DNA from 2 places in the Pantoea vagans genome. Region 1 is predicted to be linked to the other one. Evidence: predicted binding sites of a transcription regulator. Region 1 holds the regulator's gene; the other holds the start of a gene.
The links. Region 1 encodes CRP, which controls carbon source genes, mostly activating them, when cyclic AMP is high. Its sites were predicted from a motif close to ATGTGANNNNNNTCACAT; they were not measured.

Region 1 (11,812 bases):
TATGCTGGCCTATTTGCTGGGCATGCAGGGCAACAATGCTCTGGTTGATGCCGCCGTTGCGATTTCAGCTCCCTTTGCCCTTGAACCCTGTAGCGAAAAGCTGGATGCCGGCTTCTCGCGCTTCTATCAGCACTATTTGCTCACTAAGCTGAAACAGAACGCCACGCGTAAACTGCTGGCCTGGCCCGGCACGCTGCCGGTGGAACTGAGCCAGCTGCGCGCCTTTCGCCGCATTCGTGAGTTCGATGATGCGATTACCGCACGCGCGCACGGTTTTCTGGATGCCAATGACTATTATCGACGTGCCAGCGCCATGCCGCTGCTCAGCGGCGTACGCAAGCCGTTGCTGGTCATTCACGCCAAAGACGACCCATTTATGACCGATGCAGTGATACCGCAACCAGAACAGCTGTCACCCTCCATTGAATATCAGCTGACGCAACAAGGCGGTCATGTTGGTTTTGTTGGCGGCACCTTGCTGAAGCCGAAAATGTGGCTGGAACAGCGTGTACCTGACTGGCTTTCAACCTATCTGGATGTGTGATCGTGATTATTCCCTGGCAAGAACTTGAAGTGACAACGCTGGAAAACCTGATTGAAACTTTCGTGTTACGTGAAGGTACCGATTACGGCGAGCAGGAGCGCAGCCTGGCGCAGAAGGTGGCCGATGTGCGCCGCCAACTGGAACGCGGCGAAGTCGTGCTGGTGTGGTCTGAACTGCATGAATCAGTGAATATCATGCCTGCGCGAGATTTTCGCGGTTAATGCACCGCGCGGCAATTCGTGGTAACAATGCTCATCGCCGGACCTCACAGGGAGTTCTGTTATGTCAGCCAGGCATCCAATCATTGCCGTTACCGGTTCCAGCGGAGCCGGTACCACCACCACCAGCCTCGCCTTCCGTAAAATATTCCAGCAGTTGGATCTGCACGCTGCGGAAGTGGAAGGTGACAGCTTCCATCGCTACACCCGTCCAGAGATGGACATGGCGATCCGTAAAGCGCGCGATCTGGGTCGTCACATTAGCTACTTTGGCCCCGAAGCCAATGACTTTGGTTTATTAGAGCAGACGTTCAAGCACTACGGAAAAACCGGTCAGGGCGAATCGCGCAAGTATTTGCACACCTATGATGAAGCGGTGCCGTGGAATCAGGTGCCGGGCACCTTTACGCCGTGGCAGCCGCTGCCGGACAACACCGATGTGCTGTTCTATGAAGGGTTACACGGCGGTGTGGTGACCCAACCGCACAACGTGGCAGAGCATGTGGATCTGCTGGTGGGTGTGGTGCCGATTGTGAACCTGGAGTGGATTCAAAAGCTGGTGCGCGACACCAGCGAACGTGGGCATTCTCGTGAAGCGGTGATGGATTCCGTGGTGCGTTCGATGGAGGACTATATCAACTACATCACGCCGCAGTTCTCTCGCACCCACATCAACTTCCAGCGCGTGCCGACCGTGGATACCTCCAACCCGTTTGCCGCACGTGAGATCCCTTCGCTCGACGAAAGTTTTGTGGTGATCCATTTCCGTGGTCTGGAGGGGATTGCCTACCCTTACCTGCTGGCAATGATTCAGGGCTCGTTCATTTCACACATGAATACGCTGGTGGTGCCGGGGGGCAAAATGGGGCTGGCGATGGAATTGATCATGACACCGCTGGTGCAACGGCTGATAGAAGGTAAACGGATTGAATAATCCAGAATTTCTGTAGCGGCACGATGTATGGCGTGCATCACACCGCGCGATAAATCGCGCCGCTACAGTAGAATTACAGCTCTACCACTTCATAGCTGTGGGTGATTTCCACGCCTTTGCCCAGCATGATCGCTACTGAACAGTACTTCTCAGCGGAGAGATCAACCGCGCGGGCCACGGCTTTATCACTCAACGCTTTGCCGCTGACAATAAAATGCAGGTTGATGTGGGTAAAAATACGTGGCGCTTCTTCACGGCGTTCAGAGGTGAGCTTCACCTCGCAATCGGCCACATCATTACGGCCCTTTTGCAGGATAGACACCACGTCAATCGCGCTACAGCCGCCCGCCGCCATCAGAACCATCTCCATTGGACTCGGCGCTTTATCCCCTGAATTACCGTCCATTAATACCTGATGGCCAGATGAGGATTCTCCGAGAAAGGTTAACCCCTCCACCCATTTCACTCGTGCCTGCATTATTCTTTCTCCTGAAGTGGCTATTTTGCCGCCAGAGTACGCTTTCAGTTGATAAACAGCAATCCAGACTCTTCCGCCTGTTGCTGAAGCGAGACAACAGAAGACAGCTTGCAAAAGCTGTGCTACAAACAGTGCTGAAAATATTTTCGTCGTAACAGACGAAGGCGGGAAGAATCAAAAGCGTAGCTTAAGAATCACCCGGAAATAAAACGCTCGACGATTACACCGCCTGACAGGGAAAACTGCCCCCTGTGCTTTGGGCACGATTACAATAGAGGATAATAGCGAATGGTTCTCGGCAAACCGCAAACAGACCCTACACTCGAATGGTTCCTGTCCCATTGCCATATTCACAAATATCCGTCAAAGAGCACGCTCATCCATCAGGGTGAGAAAGCGGAAACGCTGTACTACATCGTGAAAGGTTCCGTTGCGGTTCTGATCAAAGATGAAGAAGGCAAAGAGATGATCCTCTCCTACCTCAATCAGGGAGATTTCATCGGCGAACTCGGCCTGTTTGAAGAAGGTCAGGAACGTAGTGCCTGGGTACGTGCCAAAACTGCCTGCGAAGTGGCTGAAATTTCCTACAAAAAATTCCGTCAGCTGATTCAGGTAAACCCGGATATTTTGATGCGACTCTCGTCGCAAATGGCGCGTCGTCTGCAAATCACCTCCGAGAAAGTGGGCAACCTTGCCTTCCTCGATGTGACGGGCCGTATCGCGCAAACACTGCTTAATCTGGCCAAACAGCCAGATGCGATGACTCACCCAGACGGGATGCAGATTAAAATCACCCGTCAGGAGATTGGTCAGATCGTGGGTTGCTCACGCGAAACCGTGGGGCGCATCCTGAAAATGCTGGAAGATCAGAACCTGATCTCCGCACACGGTAAAACCATCGTCGTTTACGGCACCCGCTAATTTCTTATCACCCACGGCGTGATGGCAACATCGCGCCGTTTTTGTTTGCGATGAGCTGATGTGGCGCCGAATCATCTATCATCCTGAGGTCAACTACGCCCTGCGGCAAACGCTGGTGCTGTGCCTGCCTGTGGCACTTGGCTGGCTGTTTGGCGATCTGCAAAAAGGCCTGTTGTTCTCATTAGTGCCTGCCTGCTGCAACATGGCCGGTCTGGATACCCCGCATAAACGCTTCTTCAAACGTCTGATTGTCGGCGGTTCGCTGTTTGCCATCGGCAGTTTTTCGATCCAGTTGCTCACGGATTATCAGATTCCGCTGCCGCTCATTCTGTTTGTGCTGCCGCTGCTGATTGGTGTCACCGGCGAAATCAGCCCGTTGCATGGCCGCTTGCTGCCAGCCACCCTGATCGCCGCCATCTTTAGCCTCAGCCTGGTTGGAAGGATGCCGGTCTGGGTGCCGCCGCTGCTGTATATCGGCGGTACGTTCTGGTACGGCCTGTTTAACTGGTTTTGGTTCTGGCTGTGGAAAGAGCAGCCGATGCGTGAAACCCTGAGCCTGCTGTATCGCGAACTGGCAGATTACTGTGATGCGAAATACACGCTGCTGACGCAACTCACCGATCCTGAAAAAGCGTTACCGCCGCTACTGGCACGCCAGCAAAAAGCCGTCGATCTGATCACCACCTGTTATCAGCAGATGCATATGCTCTCGGCCAGCCGCGATAACAGCCATAAGCGTCTGACGCGAGCGTTTCAGGTGGCGTTGGATTTACAGGAACACATTTCGGTGAGCCTGCATCAGCCGGAAGAGGTGCAAAAGCTGGTCGAGCAGAGCCACGCTGAGGCGGTGATCCGTTGGAATGCGAAAACCATCTCCGCGCGCCTGCGCATCCTCGCCGATGCGATTCTCTATCATCAGTTGCCGGAGCGCTTCCATATGGAGAAGCCACTCGGGGCGCTGGAAAAAATCGCGCGCCAGCACCCAGATAATCCGGTCGGCAACTTCTGTTACTACCACTTCAGCCGTATCGCACGCGTCTTACGCACGCAGAAGCCGTTGTACACGCGTGACCTGATGGCGGATCGTCAGCGCCGTCTGCCGTTCTTCCCCGCGTTGCGCAGCTATCTGTCATTGAAATCTGCCGCTTTACGCACCGCCGCACGCATCTCGGTGATGCTAATGTTCGGCAGCGCAGTCGCGCTGTTCTTCAACATTCCTAAGCCCTACTGGATTCTGATGACCATCATGTTTGTCAGTCAGAATGGCTACAGCGCCACGCGGGTGCGCATTCAGCACCGTGCGCTCGGCACCTTTGCCGGCTTGCTGATTGCGGCAGCCTCACTGCGACTGGCCGTACCCGAATCGGTCACCTTACTGTTTATGCTGGCCATCACCCTCGCCAGCTATCTGGTGACGCGCAAATATTATGGCTGGTCGATGATTGGCTTCACCGTTACCGCCGTGTATTCGTTACAGCTGCTGTCGCTCAATGGCGCACAGTTCTTATTGCCGCGCATGATGGATACGCTGATGGGCTGTCTGATTGCGTTTGCAGGCATGATCTGGCTGTGGCCGCAGTGGCAGAGCGGATTGCTGCGCAGCAACGCCCATGATGCGCTGGAAGCCTATCAGGAAGCGTTACGAATGCTGTTGGGGCCTGAACAATCGCCGGAAAAGCTGGCGTACCAGCGCATGAAGGTCAATCAGGCGCACAATGCGCTGTTCAACTCGCTTAACCAGGCATCAAGCGAACCGGGCTTCAACGCGCAGTACCTGAAAGATATGCGCATGTGGGTAACACACAGTCAGTTTATCGTCGAGCATCTCAACGCCATGACGATTCTGGCGCGTGAGCACACCATGCTGACGCCGAAACTGGCGGAGCGTTATCTGCAATCCTGTGAAATTGCGTTGCAACGCTGTCAGCAGCGGCTGGCATACGATGGACCAGGCAATGACAGCAACATTCTGGAAGCGCCGGAGAATCTGAATGAGGGGCCGGTGACGATTGTGGAACAGCATGTGAAGCGCATCTTGCAACACCTGAACGTGATGCACACTATCTCTTCACTGGCATGGAGCCAGCGACCGCATCATGGTCGCTGGCTCAAAGTATTACGGCCAAAAAGTTAATTACGCCACCAGCACCTTCTCAATGGCTTTGGCGAAACGCGCCATGCCTTCTGCGATATCGGTTGGCTCGATCACCAGCGAAGGCACAAAACGAATCACGTCGGTGCCCGCCGTCAGCACCATCAATCCTTCTGCGGCTGATGCATTGAGGATGTCGCGTGCTTTGCTGGCGTACTGCGGTTTCAACGCCGCACCAATCAGTAAACCTTTGCCGCGAATCTCACTGAACAGTTCAAATTGACTGTTGATGGCCTGCAGACCTTCCACGAACTGCTGGCGACGCGCTTCCACGCCATTCAGCACTTCTGGTGTATTGATAATATCTAGCGCGGTTTCGGCAATCGCACAGGCCAGCGGGTTACCGCCGTAAGTGGTGCCGTGCACGCCTGGTGCCATCACGGAGGCAATTTCGTTGGTGGTCAACATCGCACTCACCGGGAAACCGCCGCCCAGCGCTTTTGCACTGGTGATGATGTCGGGTTTGATGCCGTAATGCTCGTAAGCAAACAGCTTGCCGCTACGCCCCATGCCGCTTTGCACTTCATCCAACACCAACAGCGCTTTATGCTCATCACACAGCGCGCGCAGGCCCTGCATGAATTCTGCGGTCGCCGCCACCACACCGCCCTCGCCCTGAATCGGCTCGACGACAATGGCGCAGGTGTGGTCATCAATCACTGCTTTGACGGCATCCAGATCGTTAAACGGCACATGCACGATATCGGCAGGCTTCGGACCAAAACCGTCAGAGTATTTCGGCTGACCGCCTACAGTGACGGTAAACAGGGTACGGCCATGGAACGCGTTGTGGAAGGCGATAATTTTGCTTTTGAACGGGCTGTGTTTCTTGCAGGCGTAATAACGCGCCAGTTTGAAAGCCGCTTCGTTGGCTTCCGCGCCTGAGTTACCAAAGAACACACGATCGGCGAATGTCGCGGCAATCAGTTTGCTGGCCAGACGCAGTGCCGGTTCGTTGGTGAATACGTTGCTGGTGTGCCACAAGGTTTCGCCCTGCGATTTCAGCGTTTCCACCAGCGCCGGATGGCAATGGCCTAAAGCAGTTACCGCGATGCCGCCGGAGAAGTCGATATACTCTTTGCCCTGCTGATCCCAGACTCGGCTGCCCTTACCTTTAACCGGCACAAACTGCGCAGGTGCATAAACAGGCAAAATCACGTTATCGAACGTTTCCCGGGTTACCGCTAGTTTTTCCGCTGCCATTGCCGACCTCATTGGGTTATTTGTTGAGCTGAAGTGAAATTATAATCACAAAATATGCATAAAAAATCACACGAAGGCAAACATAAGTTACGCGTTCAGAAAATTAGCCAAGAGCTGATGGCCCTGCTCGCTGAGGATGCTCTCAGGATGGAACTGCACCCCTTCCAGCGCCAAGGTGCGATGGCGGAAGCCCATGATCTCATCCGGCTCGCCGTTGCGCAGGCTCCAGGCGGTGACGTCGAATTCTGCGGGCAGCGTATCGCGCGCCACAATCAGTGAATGGTAGCGCGTCACGGTGAGAGGATTATTAAGGTTGCGAAACACGCCTTGCTGGGTGTGCTGGATTACGGAAGTTTTCCCATGCATCACCTGGCGCGCGCGAACCACCTGCGCACCATATGCCTGCGCAATCGCCTGATGGCCAAGGCACACGCCAAGTATCGGCAGGCGTCCAGCAAAGTGGCGAATCGCCTCCAGCGAGACACCGGATTGATCCGGGGTACAGGGGCCAGGAGAAATCACCAGATGTGTCAGCGGCAGCGCCTCGATTTCCGCCACGGTAATGGCGTCATTACGCACTACGCGCACATCCGCGCCCAGCTCACAGAAGTACTGGTAGAGATTCCAGGTGAAGGAGTCGTAGTTATCAATTAGCAGCAGCATAGTGCCCTCAGGCCAGAAAAACCGCCGCTATTCTACGCATTTTAACGAGCGGGGCTCACCACTTTCGCAAACTGCGCCGTCAACGGTGCCAGATCGCCCGCCACACCGGCAAAGATCGCGCTGCGCCAGGCGTTTCGCTCCAGTTGATCCCACGTCAGCAGATAACCGGCATGCAGCGCCAGCTGTTCAAAGAAAATACGCTGTGTCCGCCCATTTCCCGCGCGGAACGGATGCAGCACAAATATCTCGCAGTAATAGTGCGCCAGACGTGCCACAAACTCCGTCTGCGGCAGGTTGACCAGCTGTTGCTCATCCTCCAGCGCCGCCATCAGCCCATTGCCCTCTTTCTCAATATATTCACAGTGGCAATATGGCGTTTCGTCGCGCCAGATATCTATGCTGCGCACTTCACCGGCCCAACTGTAGAGGTCCTGAAACAGGGTGCGGTGAATATGGCACAGCCACGGCATCCCTCTGCTGCGCGGCCCTAACTCCAGCGTAGCCAGACGTGCCGCGCTAAAAGCCAATTCCGCTTTACGCAGTTGCGCTTCATCATGAATATCGAGACGATTTTTTAGCACCCTGTCGTTATGCCAAAGATAGGGATCGCGCACCGCCAGACTGTTATCCGCCATATTGCCTCCTCAATGATTCCAGTCGATCTTCCTGCTGCTCAGTGGGGATTTCGATAGGCGCATAACCGGCCAGGCGGCAACTGGCCTGATAACTGGCCGCACGGCGCTGCTGCCACAGTGTGGTTTTCTGTTTTTCAGTGAGTTTGCTGGTCATAGGGCCTCCGGCAAGCGATTTGCCCTAAGTATAAGAGCAAATTTTAGCTTTGCCGGAGCACGGCAGAGCGCGCCACTGCAGAATGGCGCGTCAGACGATTAAGGCAGGACTTTGGCAGAGAGGATAACAATCGGTTTTGACGGCACATTTTGGTATGGGCCGACATCTTTAGTTGGCACCTGCGCAATCTTATCGATCACATCCTGGCCTTTCACAACTTTACCAAATACCGCATAACCGAAATCACGTTGACCGTGATCGAGGAAGGCGTTATCCGCAACGTTCAGGAAGAACTGGCTGGTCGCGCTATCTTTATCTGCAGTACGCGCCATCGAAATGGTGCCACGCAGGTTACGCAAACCGTTATCGGCTTCGTTCTTGATCGGTGCAACGGTCTGCTTCTGCTGCATGTCCGTTGTGAAGCCGCCGCCCTGGATCATAAAGCCAGGGATCACGCGATGGAAAATGGTGTTGTTGTAGAAACCGTTGTTGACGTAGTCGACAAAGTTCTTCACCGAAACCGGGGCTTTCTGGTTGTTCAGTTCGAGTTCGATATTGCCCGCAGAAGTGGTGAGCAGCACATGCGTATCCCCTTTTGCTGCAAGAGCAGTAGCGGATACAGAAGAGAGCGCTAACAGGGCAACCGCCGCTGTCAAAGTACGTTTAAACATGAATGATTCCTTACCATGGAGTGCAAGCTCAAAACGAGATTGATTGTAAAGAGCAAGTTATACAAGAGCCAGCGTTTTACCGATATTTACGCTGATGTTGCGATTGTCATACTTTTGCGCTCACGCAATCATTTGCGTGACGAAAATCACACTATTAATGAAATATTTCGCGCTTGTTTCACTCGTTGTTTATTAAGATCACAGTTCCATTTACAATTCATGACACTTTTTGCCCATCCCGGCGCTTCACAGGTTCAGAACATGACAAACCGTAATCGCATTGGCCTTACCTGGATCAGCTTTTTCTCTTACGCGCTCACCGGCGCGCTGGTTATTGTTACCGGCATGGTGCTGGATAATATTGCCCAGTATTTCCAGTTGCCGATTTCAGAAATGAGCAACACCTTCACCTTCCTGAATGCCGGTATTTTGGTCGCGGTATTCCTGAACGCCTGGTTGATGGTGATTGTGCCGCTGAAACGCCAGCTGATCTTTGGCTTTGTGCTGATGATCCTTGCCGTCGCGGGCTTGATGACCAGCCACGATCTGACCATCTTCTCGCTGTGCATGTTTGTGCTTGGCGTGGTGAGCGGCATTACGATGTCGATCGGCACCTTCCTGATTACGCATCTGTATGATGGCCGCCAGCGCGGTTCACGTCTGCTGTTTACCGACTCTTTCTTTAGCATGGCCGGCACTATTTTCCCGATCATCGCGGGTGTACTGCTGGCGCGTGCGCTGCCGTGGTACTGGGTGTATGCCTGCATTGGCGTGATTTACCTGGCGATCTTCGTCCTCACGCTGATGGTGGAATTCCCTGAGCTGAAAAGCGAAGCTGCGGTGCAAGGCGGCGAGAAAGAGAAATGGGGTATTGGCGTGCTGTTCCTGTCGATTGCCGCACTCTGCTATATCCTTGGTCAGCTGGGCTTTATCTCTTGGGTACCGGAGTACGCTACCAAATCGATGGGCATGGATATCGCCGCGGCTGGTCAGCTGGTAGGTAACTTCTGGACCGCCTACATGGTGGGTATGTGGGTGTTCAGCTTCCTGCTGCGCTTCTTCGATCTGCAACGTATTCTGATGGTTCTGGCCGCCCTGGCAACGGGCTTGATGTACTGGTTCGTCACCACAAATGATGCCAGCATGCTGCACTGGATCATCATGATTCTGGGCTTCAGCTCCAGCGCTATCTACACCACCATCATTACGCTGGGATCGCTGCAAACCAAAGTCTCTTCACCGAAGCTGGTGAACTTTATCCTGACATGCGGCACCGTCGGCACCATGCTGACCTTCGTCGTGACTGGCCCGATTGTGGCGAGCGGTGGCGCACATGCGGCCCTCTCTACCGCCAACGGTCTGTATGCCGTGGTGTTCGTGATGTGTGTACTGCTCGGCTTTGTGACCAAACATCGCCAGCACGGCCATGTAACGCACTAACCTGCTTGAATGGGCGGCCTTCAGGCCGCCCACGTCGATCTCACTACCGTTTAAACGTGACCGCTTCCGCTGCGCCCAGGTAAATCTCACTCCTTGCAGGCTGCGTGGCAGCCACCACCCTTCCCTGACGTATCGAATAACGCACCGGCACTTGCCTGCGTACTGCATCAAATCCACTCTCCGCAGGCAGGATAATCAGGCTGGCATCATCTCCTACAGCAAGACCGTAGTGATCCAGTTGCATCGCCTTGGCGCTGTTCTCAGTAATCAGTTTCAGGCCATTGTCGATCTGCTCGTAGCCCATCAGCTGACAGACATGCAACCCCATGTGCAGCACCTGCAACATGCTGGCGGTGCCCAGCGGATACCAGGGATCAAACACATCATCATGGCCAAAGCAGACGTTGATATCGGCGTCGAGCAACTCTTTCACGCGCGTGATGCCCCGTCGTTTCGGATAACTGTCAAAACGCCCCTGCAGATGGATATTCACCAGCGGATTCGCCACGAAGTGGATTTTTGACAGCTTCAGCAGCCGGAACAGACGTGAAGTGTAGGCATTGTTGTAGGAGTGCATCGCCGTGGTGTGGCTGGCTGTCACCCGCTCGCCATTGCCGTCACGGTGCGCCAGTGCCGCCACCGTTTCAACAAAGCGCGACTGTTCATCGTCAATCTCATCACAGTGCACATCCACCATCCGGTCATAGCGATTGGCGAGGGCAAAGGCTTTGTGCAGTGACTCTACGCCATACTCACGGGTGAATTCGAAATGCGGAATAGCACCGACCACATCCGCACCGAGGCGCAGCGCCTCTTCCAGCAGCGCTTCGCCGTTGGGATAGGAGAGGATCCCCTCTTGAGGGAAAGCCACAATTTGGATGTCGATCCACGGTGCCATCTCGGCTTTCACTTCCAGCATGGCTTTCAACGCGGTAAGTGTGGGATCGGAGACATCAACGTGAGTGCGCACATGCTGAATACCGTTGGCAATTTGCCACTTCAGCGTCTGCTGCGCGCGCTGTTTGACATCTTCATGGCTGAGCAGCGCTTTGCGCTCTGCCCAACGCTCAATGCCCTCAAACAGCGTGCCGGATTGGTTCCACGCAGGCTGACCGGCGGTTTGTGTGGTGTCGAGGTGAATATGCGGCTCAATAAAAGGTGCACTTGCCAGCCCGGCTTCGGCATCCAGCGCATCGCCCTGCTCCTGCACCTGCGGGGGTTGGGGGCGAATCGCCGCAATTTTCCCGCCGTTGATTTCCATCTGCCACAGGCCTTGCTGGCCCGCTAAGCGCAGGTTGTTGATCCACTTCAGTGACCGGTTCGCCATGCCTCTCTCCTGTTTTAAAGCAACAGGTTAAGCTAGCACGAATAGCCATTCACCAGCGTCATCGATTTTTGGGTTGCCCGCATTGCACAATGATCAACCAAATAAGCCACTTACGAAAAATGTTCAAAATCAGTTACATACCTCAAAATGAGTATATGGCGTGACGCTTGATATACATCAATGAGCGGCAAAAGTAGCGCGTTAAGGTAGGCGCAGATACCGCAAATTTTGAGGCAAGCATGAGCAAGCACAATGTCGTGATTATTGGTAACGGCATGGTTGGCCACCGCTTTATCGAAGAACTGATCGACAAAGCCGACCCCGGTCAATTCGCCCTGACCGTCTTTTGTGAAGAACCCCGCGCCGCCTATGACCGCGTCCACCTTTCCGCCTGGTTCTCCCATCACACTGCTGAAGAGCTCTCTCTGGTGCGACCGGGTTACTACGAGAAGCATCAGGTTAATCTGCTGAT
Region 2 (11,812 bases), 1.1 Mb from region 1:
CGGCTGGCGGCGATCAAGGTGCCCACGGTAACGGCAGCGGTGCCTTGAATGTCATCATTAAAGCAGCAAACTTCATCGCGATAGCGTTCCAGCAGCGGCATGGCATTTTTCTGCGCGAAGTCTTCAAACTGCAACAGCACGTTCGGCCAGCGGCGTTTTACCGCCTGGATGAACTCATCAACAAAGGCTTCGTACTCTTCGCCGGTGATGCGCGGATGACGCCAGCCCATATACAACGGGTCGTTCAGCAACTGCTGGTTATTGGTACCGACATCCAGCACCACAGGCAGGGTGTAGGCCGGGCTGATCCCACCACAGGCGGTATACAGTGACAGCTTACCGATGGGAATGCCCATGCCGCCGATACCCAGGTCACCCAGACCCAGAATACGTTCGCCATCGGTGACCACAATCACTTTTACGTTCTGCTTGGTGGCGTTCTGCAGCATGTCTTCAATCCGGTCGCGGTTGTTATACGAGATGAAAACACCGCGTGCGCGACGATAGATTTCTGAGAAGTGTTCACAGGCCGCGCCGACTGTTGGGGTGTAGATAATCGGCATCATCTCTTCCAGATGATTGTCGAGCAGACGGTAGAACAGGGTTTCGTTGGTGTCCTGGATGTTACGCAGATAGACGTGCTTGTCGTTATTGTTTTTGAAATCCAGGAACTGACGCCAGGCGCGTTCGGCCTGCTCTTCGATGGTTTCAACGGCTTCAGGGAGTAGGCCGTTGAGGTTGAATTCGTTACGTTCTTCCAGGGTGAATGCGCTGCCTTTATTCAGCAGCGGAAATTCCAGCAGGATCGGACCCGCATAAGGAATATACAGCGGGCGTTTACTTTCGTAGTCGAGTTCCATGCAGTGTTTGCTCCGGTTGCAGTGTTTTCTGACGCTCACGGGAAAAGGTAACGCCAGTCCTGTTCAATGTGAAGTGGATCTGGCGCCCGATCCTATGAGTTTTCCTGCAGATGTACAGCTTTTGTTAACAGCAGGTCACAAAAGCGGTAAAAGGATCACTAAACTGATGTTTTCGAAACTAAAGTAAGTGAGAAATCTTCACAGCCCAAGGCCGCAAGCGTCGATCGCGTGGCATCAAGTTGGCTCAATGTACTACCCTGACATTCGGCCAGTACCGCCTGTTGCACGCTATCAAGTGCCTCATTGCTCATGTTCATCATAATCAGCGCGGCCTGCAATGGCGGCAAACTCGGGTTAAAAGCCGCATTCTCGGCATATTGGCCACGATAAATCTTGCCGCTTTGGCTGCGCAGTGCAACACCGCTAAAACTCTGGCTGTAGGGGGCGTGGCTGTGATTGGCCGCCTCAATCGCGGCTTGCTGCAGCGCATCTCCCTCGACTTTAAAGCCGTGATCGATTGGCGTCAGCAGGCGCTCGGTAATGTTTAAATCTGCCGGGCCAAAGGCATCAGGCAGATAATCACCCAGCGTGCTGATAGCGCGACCGGGTAAACTAATGCGGATAGCCGTACCGCTATTCAGTTCATTCATAAACTGACGGCAGTGGCCGCAAGGCGTGTAGTTAACGGTGATGGCATCCAGCTTTTCTTCACCGCGCAGCCAGGCGTGGGTGATGGCGCTTTGTTCCGCATGAACGGTTTGTTGCAGTGGAGCGTGCTCAAACTCCATATTGGCACCAAAGTACCAGTGACCGCTGACACCGCGCGAAATCGCCCCCACGTTAAAGTTAGACACGGTGGCGACTGCACAGCATGCAGCAATCGGCAGCAGCGCCAACGCCAGCGCATCCTCATCCAGACCGGTTTCCTGCTTCAGGTGCGCCACATCTTGCGGGCGGAGTACGCCCTGAAAATCAACCGAATCCAGCAGCGGTTGGATCGCCGCTTGTAACGAAGCGGGCAGGGCAGTAAAAGCAGCAGTAAATCGTGGATGCATGATGTGATGACCTCATAAACGCGTTAACGGCGATGCGCCGTCTGAGGGGTTATATGTGATCTATGTCGCTATGACAATGTAAGCTGATTCAGTTGTTTCAACTTTGCGAGATCTCTCGCAAAGTTTTAGCCAAACCAGTGTATCAGCAACGGAAAAAGAAATGGTGCCAGTAGCGAAGTAATGATGCCGCAAATCACTAACGCCAGAGAACTAAACGCCCCTTCCTGATAATCGATCTCCGCTGCACGTGCGGTGCCTAACGCGTGGGATGCATTGCCAATCGCCAATCCGCGTGAAGATTTGCTGCGCACGTTAAACAGATTAAGCAACATATGGCCGAACACCGCACCCAGTACCCCGGCAATCAGCACGCAGATAGCACTGATGGCCGGGATGCCGTGCAGCGAGCCAGACACCGCCATGGCAATTGGCGTGGTGACCGATTTCGGCATGATGGTGGCGGCAATTTCTGGCGTAGCCCCCATCCACAACGCGATAGCGGTGCCTGATACCATCGCAGTGATGCTACCGATAAAACACACGCTGATGATGGTTTTCCAGCGCGCGCGGATTTGATGCATCTGCTCATACAGCGGCAAGGCCAGCGCCACCACCGCCGGTTGCAGTAACTGATTCAGGAATGCACTGCCGGCGAAATAGCGCGTATAGGGGATATGCGTGAGCAGCAGAATGGGAATCACTATCGCCATCGCCACCAGCAACGGGTTGATGATGGAAATATTGATTTTCGCTGCCAGCTTGCGCGCTAACAGATAAGCCACCAGCGTAAGCGGTAGCGACCACCATGCGTCAGTCATGCGGCTGCTCCTGCGGACGTTGCAGACGCTCGGCGCTGATGCCGACAATCAACAGCACCAAAAACGTACTGACAAAGCAGGAAACCACAATGGGCCCAAATTGGGCACTGAGAATATCAGTGTAACCCATTACGCCCACGCTGATGGGGACGAACAGCAGCGCCATATAGCGGATCAACAGATAGCAGCCAGGTTTGACCCACTCAACCGGCAGGATTTGCAGCGCCAGCAAGCTGAACAGCAAGAGCATGCCAATGATGCTCCCCGGAATGGTGATCGGGAGTAGGGCAGCAACACCATTTCCGGCATACAGCGCGGCATAAATAATCACAAAGGCACGCAAATAGTGCCAGCAAGCAGTTAACACGGCGGGCATGTCAGGCTCCTGTTTTCATCGCGCTTCATCATACGCATTAAGCGTTTAGCGTGCTAGCGATCACACTGGAATGCAGATTCCTGCTTGTGCAGCTAATGCTTGTGGACGGGATTTACCCGCGTAATGCTGCGGCCTCTTCAAGGAGGGCGTCATGAAAGGACAGACAGAGAGGCAGAGGGCGTTGCGTCAGATGATGCCAGAAACGGAATATCGTCTGTGGCGATTTCTTCGCAACCGTAATTTGTGCGGGGCAAAGTTTCGTCGTCAGCATCCAGTTGGAATCTATATTGTTGATTTTGTTTGTATTGAACGGTTGCTGATTGTTGAGTTTGATGGCGGACAACATGGTGAGGAACTGGCACGCATTTACGATGAGAAGCGTACAGCATATTTGCAGCAGCGCGGTTGGCGCGTAATTCGGTTCTGGAATAATCAAGTGATGGGAGAGTTTGATGCGGTAATCGAGGAGATTTATCGGTGTTTGGTTATGCGGGAATAGTGCGTCTTGATGCCCTCACCCCAGCCCTCTCCCGCAAGCGGGCGAGGGGGCCGACCGAGCAATTGTTAAAATGGGTGCTTAACCTGACTCAAGCTAGCTCGATGTATAAGGTTGAATACTTTTTTAAATACTCGCTGAAAACGGTTCCCTCTCCCGCTTGCGGGAGAGGGTTAGGGTGAGGGGCGCCCCCCTTACTTAACCTGCATACCCGGCTTCGCACCGCTATCCACTGACAGCACGAACAGGTCTGAACCGCCTGAACCTGCTGACAGCACCATGCCTTCCGACACGCCGAAACGCATCTTACGTGGGGCAAGGTTAGCGACGATAATAGTCATCTTACCGACCAGCACCGACGGATCAGGATAAGCCGCACGAATGCCGGAGAAGATCTGGCGCTTCTCGCCGCCGAGATCCAGCTCCAGGCGCAACAGCTTGTCAGAACCTTCAACCAGCTCGGCTTTTTCGATCAGCGCGACGCGCATATCGACTTTGGCAAAATCGTCGATAGTGATGGTGTCGCCAATTGGCGCATCAGCCAGGGGACCGGTGACCGCAGGCTTATTTGCTGCTGCCGCGTCCTCTTTCGACGCCTCAATCAACCCTTCCACTTTCGCCATTTCGATACGACCGTACAGCGCTTTGAACGGGGCAACATCATGATTCAGCAGCGGCTGAGCAATCGCATCCCAGCTCAGTTCGCTCTGCAGGAAAGCTTCAGCACGCGCGCTCAGCGATGGCAGCACCGGTTTCAGCCAGGTCATCAACACGCGGAACAGGTTGATACCCATGGAGCAGATCGCTTGCAGGTCAGCATCGCGGCCTTCCTGTTTCGCCACCACCCACGGTGCCTGCTCATCAACATAGCGGTTAGCAATGTCGGCCAGCGCCATGATTTCGCGGATGGCACGGTTGTATTCGCGGCTTGCCCAGGCTTCACCGATCTTCTCGGAAGCATCAACGAAGGTCTGATACAGCGCCGGATCGGCCAGTTCGCTCGACAGTTTGCCGCCGAAGCGCTTGGTGATGAAGCCCGCATTACGTGACGCCAGGTTTACCACTTTATTGACGATATCTGCGTTCACGCGCTGCACGAAATCTTCCAGATTCAGGTCGATATCATCGATACGTGAAGAGAGTTTCGCCGCGTAGTAGTAACGCAGGCTGTCAGCATCCAGGTGTTGCAACCAGGTGCTGGCTTTGATGAAGGTGCCGCGTGATTTGGACATCTTCGCGCCGTTCACCGTCACATAACCGTGCACAAACAGGTTGGTCGGTTTGCGGAAGTTGCTGCCTTCCAGCATCGCAGGCCAGAACAGGCTGTGGAAGTAAACGATGTCTTTACCGATGAAGTGATACAGCTCGGTAGAGGAATCTTTCTTCCAGAACTCGTCGAAGTTGATATCGCCGCGCTTGTCACACAGGTTCTTAAAGGAACCCATATAACCGATTGGCGCATCCAGCCACACGTAGAAATATTTGCCCGGCGCACCTGGAATTTCAAAGCCGAAGTAAGGGGCATCACGAGAGATATCCCATTGCTGTAAGCCAGAATCGAACCACTCCTGCATCTTGTTCGCAACCTGCTCCTGCAACGCACCTGAACGGGTCCAGGTCTGCAACATCGCACTGAATGACGGCAGGTCGAAGAAGAAGTGCTCTGAATCACGCAATACCGGTGTCGCACCAGATACCACGGATTTTGGATCGATCAGCTCGGTTGGGCTGTAGGTCGCGCTGCACACTTCGCAGTTATCGCCATACTGATCCGGTGACTTACATTTCGGGCAGGTGCCTTTCACAAAACGATCGGGCAGGAACATGCCTTTCTCGGGATCGTACAGCTGTGAAATAGTGCGGTTTTTAATGAAACCGTTTTCTTTCAGGCGGCCGTAGATCAGCTCAGACAGCTGGCGGTTTTCGTCACCGTGCGTCGAATGATAGTTGTCATAGCTGATGTCGAAGCCGGCGAAGTCAGTTTCATGTTCCTGCTTCATCTCTGCGATCATCTGCTCAGGCGCAACGCCAAGTTGCTGAGCTTTCAGCATGATAGGCGTGCCGTGGGCGTCGTCGGCACAGATGAAGTAAACCTGATTGCCACGCATTCGCTGGTAACGGACCCAAATGTCAGCCTGAATGTGTTCAAGCATATGACCGAGATGGATAGAGCCGTTGGCGTACGGCAGTGCGCACGTTACCAGAATTTTTTTAGCGACATGAGTCATAGTTTGCGTAGCGTTCCGTAAGAAAAAAATCGGGCTTAGATGTTAACCGAAGCACCCTCTGGCGTAAACACAACTGCACGGCATCTGATATTATTGAAGACACACCGCCGTGATTTGGCGTTATGAAAAGACAAGGAGTTGGGATGACTTCACAATCCCGGGAACATCACTCGCCCGAAGCGTTGCGTGCTGTGGTTATCGGCGTGCTGAGCGACTTTGAACATCCGACACTGCATCACAATCTGACAACCCTCAAAGCACTGCGTCATGTGGCGCTGCTGGATGGCAAACTGCATATCGAACTGGTGATGCCGTTTGCCTGGGCCAGTGCCTTTGAAGAACTGAAGGCGCAAACCAGCGCTGAATTGCTGCGTCTGACCCATGCCAGCGCCATTGACTGGCGGCTGCGTCATGACATCGCCACGCTGAAACGCGTGAAGAATCACCCTGGCGCCACCGGGGTGAAAAACATCATCGCGGTAAGCTCTGGCAAAGGTGGCGTGGGTAAATCCAGCACCGCGGTGAATATGGCGCTGGCGCTGGTGGCGGAAGGCGCACGCGTCGGGATCCTCGATGCGGATATTTACGGGCCATCCATTCCCAATATGCTCGGCACCGAGAGTCAACGTCCGACCTCGCCGGATGGCACGCATATGGCACCGATCATGGCTCATGGCCTCGCGACCAACTCGATTGGTTATCTGGTTACTGATGAAAATGCCATGGTGTGGCGCGGCCCGATGGCCAGCAAAGCCTTGATGCAACTGCTCAATGAGACGATGTGGCCGGACCTCGACTATCTGATCTTAGATATGCCTCCTGGCACCGGTGATATTCAGTTAACCCTGGCGCAAAACGTACCGGTGACCGGTGCGCTGGTGGTGACCACGCCGCAGGACATCGCGCTGATTGATGCACGCAAAGGCATTGTGATGTTTGAAAAAGTCAGCGTGCCCGTGCTGGGTGTGGTGGAGAACATGAGCATTCACATCTGCAGCGAATGCGGCCACCATGAGCCGATTTTCGGCACCGGCGGCGCACAGAAACTGGCAGCGGATTACCACACGCGCCTGCTGGCGCAGTTGCCGCTGCATATTAATCTGCGTGAGGATCTGGATGATGGTGAGCCAACGGTGATCCGCCGTCCAGACAGCGAGTTCACCGCACTCTATCGCCAGTTAGCCGGGCGCGTGGCCGCACAGCTCTACTGGCAGGGCGAAGTCATTCCAGCGGATATCGCTTTCCGCGCGGTTTAACCTGCTGATTTTCTGCTGGCGCGTGCCGCCAGCGGAAAATGCATCAGCACATATTTTCCCTGATCGCTCTCGCCTACCGCTTCACGCTGCCAGCCGTGTTTCAGATAAAAAGTCTGGGCGGCTTGATTCTGCATCAGACATTTCAATGCGCCGGTTGAAGTGAAGCGATGTTGTACGTGCTCCAGCAGTGCACTTCCCACTCCACGCCTCTGAAAATCCGGGTCAACATACAGGCTGTGCAGGAAGTTGTCGTTGTCCAGTACGCCGGCAAACCCTACGCGATGGCCATCGATCTCTGCAACCAGCACGGTTTCGCCGAGGATCACTGCATCAAAATCCTCAAGCTGCCACTCATCACCAGCCAGCCACGTCCAGTTGCAACGGCGCGCCGCCAAAAAGAGCGTGCGCAGAAAAGGGCGGTCGGCTTCCTCAAAAAAACGAATCTTCACGTCACTCTCCCTCAAACTTTCTCAACTCTTCAGGCTGCACATCGCCAACATAATCGTAGCGGCGCGATTCATCGCGCATCGGTCAGCAACACAGTGGTTTACCCCTGCGCGATAAATCCCGCCGCTACAAATGGTAATCGCTCTTTAAAAATAGTTGTCGCACCGGAAAAAGATAAACCCTGTCAAATCAGCGGGGTTTCTGTGTAGAATGCCGCGGCAAGCCGCATGGAATCAGGCATCAGCGCTTTGATAGCTTTTGATTATCTAATTGATAACGACTGCATATTAGAAGTTGGCCCGGAAAAACTGTAACTTGCATCACATCTTTTAACGGAGGTCACCATGTCCATCATTAATACCAAAATCAAACCATTCAAAAACGCAGCGTTCAAAAACGGCGAATTCATCGATGTAACCGAGAAAGACGTTGAAGGTAAATGGAGTGTTTTCTTCTTCTACCCGGCTGACTTCACCTTCGTATGCCCTACCGAACTGGGTGACGTGGCAGACCATCACGAAGAACTGCAGAAAATGGGCGTAGACGTTTACTCCGTTTCTACTGACACGCACTTTACCCACAAAGCCTGGCACGGTTCTTCCGAAACCATCGCAAAAATCAAATACGCGATGATCGGTGACCCAACTGGCGCACTGACCCGTAACTTCGAAATCATGCGTGAAGACGAAGGTCTGGCTGACCGTGGTACCTTCATTGTTGACCCACAGGGCATCATCCAGGCTATCGAAATCACCGCTGAAGGCATTGGCCGTGACGCATCTGACCTGATCCGCAAACTGAAAGCGGCTCAGTACGTGGCTTCTCACCCAGGTGAAGTGTGCCCGGCTAAATGGAAAGAAGGCGAAGCTACACTGGCTCCATCTCTGGACCTGGTTGGCAAAATCTAAGCCACACCCAGCCATTCGATCTTTCTCAATCGGGTGCTACGGCACCCGATTTTCTTGACAGGAACTCACTATGCTCGATACCAATTTAAAAACACAGCTCAAGGCTTACCTTGAGAAATTAACGAAACCGGTTGAGTTGATTGCCACACTGGATGATGGCGCTAAATCTGCGGAGATCCGTTCTCTGCTGACCGATATCGCGAGCTTGTCAGAAAAAGTCAGCTTCCGTGAAGAGAATGATCGTCCGGTTCGTAAACCCTCTTTTCTGATCACTAACCCAGGCAGCCAGAGCGGCCCACGCTTTGCCGGTTCGCCAATGGGTCACGAATTTACTTCACTGGTCCTGGCACTGCTGCAGACCGGTGGACACCCGTCGAAAGAGTCACAGAGTCTGCTGGAGCAAGTGGTTGCTCTGGACACTGACCTGCATTTCGAAACCTATTACTCACTGTCGTGCCACAACTGTCCTGACGTGGTGCAGGCGCTGAATCTGATGGCGATCCTCAACCCGCGCATCAGCCACACCGCCATCGATGGCGGCATGTTCCAGAACGAAATCACCGAACGTAACGTGATGGGTGTGCCTGCCGTATTCCTTAACGGCACCGAGTTTGGTCAGGGCCGTTTAAGCCTGGCGGAAATCGTCGGCAAAGTGGATACCAATGCTGAGAAACGTGCAGCCGAAGAGCTGAACAAGCGTGATGCCTATGAAGTGCTGATCGTCGGTAGCGGCCCCGCGGGCGCAGCGGCAGCGATCTACTCGGCACGTAAAGGTATCCGCACTGGCCTGATGGGCGAGCGTTTCGGTGGCCAGGTGCTCGACACGGTAGACATCGAAAACTACATCTCCGTCCAGAGAACCGAAGGCGCGAAGTTGGCTGGTTCACTGCGTGCTCACGTCGATGACTACGATGTAGACGTGATTGATACCCAGAGCGCAATCAAACTGATTCCGGCGGCGAAAGAGGGCGGTCTGCACGCGATTGAAACCGCATCTGGCGCAGTTCTGAAATCACGCAGCATCATCATTGCTACCGGTGCTCGCTGGCGCAACATGGGTGTGCCGGGTGAAGAGCAGTATCGCACCAAAGGCGTCACCTATTGCCCACACTGTGACGGCCCGCTGTTTAAAGGCAAGCGCACGGCGGTAATCGGCGGCGGCAACTCTGGTGTGGAAGCGGCTATCGATCTGGCCGGTCTGGTTGAGCACGTGACGCTGCTGGAATTTGCCAGCGAAATGCGTGCCGATAAAGTGCTGCAGGACAAACTGCGTAGCCTGAAAAACGTCGATGTGATTCTGAATGCACAGACCACCGAAGTGAAAGGCGACGGCAGCAAAGTGACCGGTCTGAGCTACATCGACCGTAACAACCAGACCAGCCACGAGATCGCGCTGAGCGGCATCTTCGTGCAGATTGGTTTGTTGCCGAACACTACTTTCCTTGAAGGTGCGGTAGAGCGTAACAAAATGGGCGAGATCATCATCGATGCCAAGTGCGAAACCAGCCTGAAAGGCGTATTCGCCGCCGGTGACTGCACCACGGTGCCGTACAAGCAGATCATCATTGCCAGCGGTGAAGGCGCTAAAGCCTCACTCAGCGCCTTTGATTATCTGATCCGCACCCAACCGGCTGAATAAGTTTTATTGCGATAGCCACGCAGCAGCCCCGCACCTTGTGTTGCGGGGCTTTTTTTTGCCCGATGATTATCCCAGCCAGCGGCGCGCTTCAGCATCGCTAATATCACGGTAATACACTTTGTGTATTTGTTCTCCGCACCCTTTACACTGCGCTTCAATGTGCGTCGAAAAATAGTGGCGACCACCAGGAGAAATTGCCCCTTTACGGGAAATACGAATCTGATGCCAACGATGTGCGTGCGGAATAAAGCTGAATAACTTTAGGTTCATTTTCGATCCCGGAATTGGGTGGGCAGAGTCTGTCTTCAAGTCCGGAGGGGGATTAGGCCGTTTTATGGGATGTCAGGCGTTGATGCTAATCAATTAGTGGTATTGATTATCTTAATTTCCGCGTTTTTGCCTATGTAGATTAAAAAAGGAATTAATACATTAAGCGGATATATTTTCAGTTATTGATCTGGCGGGTGATGTTTATTTTATTGATGGAGGATGAATATTTTATATTTTGATGTGGCGCAATTATTCTCACTCACCGCACAAACCACAATTTACAACCTGCGCGACTGCGCTTATCCTGTCGTCGGCATGTTCTGCATGCCATGACTCGGGGTGCCCCTGTATACAGGGCTGAGATACACCCGCTGACCTGATCTGGATAATGCCAGCGTAGGGAAGTCAGATGCCTGACCGCATTCGCCTTCTTGATCGCCGGTTGGGAGCTTTATGACACACCAGCCTGAAATACTCTCCACTACGCAGCTCGCGCAATCCCTGCACTTACTGCGGCAGCAAACTCCGTTAGTGCACTGCATGACCAATGACGTAGTGCAAACCTTTACCGCTAATGTGCTGCTGGCGTTGCAGGCGTCTCCGGCGATGGTGATTGACCCAGAAGAGGCGGCCCAATTTGCTGGTTTCGCGGATGCGTTGCTGATCAATGTGGGTACCTTAACCCGCGACCGCCGCGATGCGATGTTAGCCGCCGTGCAGGCCGCGCAGAAAGCAGGAACACCCTGGACGCTCGATCCGGTGGCAGTGGGTGCGTTATCACTGCGTACCGAATTCTGCCAACAGCTGCTGGGCCTGCAACCCGCCGCGATTCGTGGCAATGCTTCTGAAATCCTTGCGCTAGCCAATCAGGCGGCTGGAGGGCGTGGCGTGGATAGCGTGCATCAAGCGGATGCCGCGCTGAGCGCAGCCCAGCAACTGGCGCAGAAATATCAAACCGTTGTCGCGGTAACCGGAGAAGTTGATTACGTCACTGACGGTAAAAGCACGCTGGCGATCCCTGGTGGCAGCCCCTTGATGACGCGTGTGGTCGGCACCGGTTGCGCACTGTCTGCGGTGGTTGCTGCTTTCGCCAGCTTGCCAGGCGAGCGCCTGCAGCACATTGCAGCAGCGTGCCGCGTGATGTCGTTGGCGGGTGAGCAGGCTGCACGTCAGGTGCAGGGGCCCGGCAGCTTTGTCGTCGCTTTCCTTGACGGACTCTGGACTCTGGAGGTGGCGGCATGAAACGCATCAATGCTTTAACCATCGCTGGCACCGATCCAAGCGGTGGCGCGGGTATTCAGGCCGATCTCAAAGCCTTCTCCGCGTTGGGCGCTTACGGCACCAGTGTGATCACCGCACTGGTGGCGCAGAATACCTGTGGCGTGCAGTCGGTGTATCGTATTGAACCCGATTTTGTTGGCGCGCAACTGGATTCGGTGCTGGACGATGTGCGCATCGA

Region 2: cdd (cytidine deaminase) is a predicted target of CRP. The motif match lies at 1,969-1,986, and genes of this name have one in related genera.

Annotation. Positions count from the first base shown of each region.
Region 1 covers NZ_CP011427.1:154,914-166,725, reverse strand. The annotation lists gene LK04_RS00745 (hydrolase) at 1-544, shown strand, start outside; gene LK04_RS00740 (YheU family protein) at 547-765, shown strand; gene LK04_RS00735 (phosphoribulokinase) at 827-1,696, shown strand; gene LK04_RS00730 (OsmC family protein) at 1,770-2,174, opposite strand; gene crp (cAMP-activated global transcriptional regulator CRP) at 2,463-3,095, shown strand; gene LK04_RS00720 (YccS/YhfK family putative transporter) at 3,154-5,229, shown strand; gene argD (bifunctional acetylornithine/succinyldiaminopimelate transaminase) at 5,230-6,450, opposite strand; gene LK04_RS00710 (aminodeoxychorismate synthase component II) at 6,538-7,113, opposite strand; gene LK04_RS00705 (putative adenosine monophosphate-protein transferase Fic) at 7,155-7,748, opposite strand; gene LK04_RS19910 (YhfG family protein) at 7,738-7,902, opposite strand; gene ppiA (peptidylprolyl isomerase A) at 8,001-8,573, opposite strand; gene tsgA (MFS transporter TsgA) at 8,835-10,013, shown strand; gene LK04_RS00690 (cytosine deaminase) at 10,057-11,340, opposite strand; gene nirB (nitrite reductase large subunit NirB) at 11,580-11,812, shown strand, end outside.
Region 2 covers NZ_CP011427.1:1,258,217-1,270,028, forward strand. The annotation lists gene LK04_RS05865 (NAD-dependent malic enzyme) at 1-860, opposite strand, end outside; gene cdd (cytidine deaminase) at 1,019-1,915, opposite strand; gene LK04_RS05875 (CidB/LrgB family autolysis modulator) at 2,041-2,733, opposite strand; gene LK04_RS05880 (CidA/LrgA family protein) at 2,726-3,109, opposite strand; gene LK04_RS05885 (endonuclease domain-containing protein) at 3,261-3,608, shown strand; gene metG (methionine--tRNA ligase) at 3,800-5,833, opposite strand; gene apbC (iron-sulfur cluster carrier protein ApbC) at 5,977-7,089, shown strand; gene LK04_RS05900 (GNAT family N-acetyltransferase) at 7,086-7,538, opposite strand; gene ahpC (alkyl hydroperoxide reductase subunit C) at 7,881-8,444, shown strand; gene ahpF (alkyl hydroperoxide reductase subunit F) at 8,515-10,083, shown strand; gene LK04_RS05915 (hypothetical protein) at 10,150-10,353, opposite strand; TPP riboswitch at 10,679-10,773, shown strand; gene thiM (hydroxyethylthiazole kinase) at 10,807-11,595, shown strand; gene thiD (bifunctional hydroxymethylpyrimidine kinase/phosphomethylpyrimidine kinase) at 11,592-11,812, shown strand, end outside.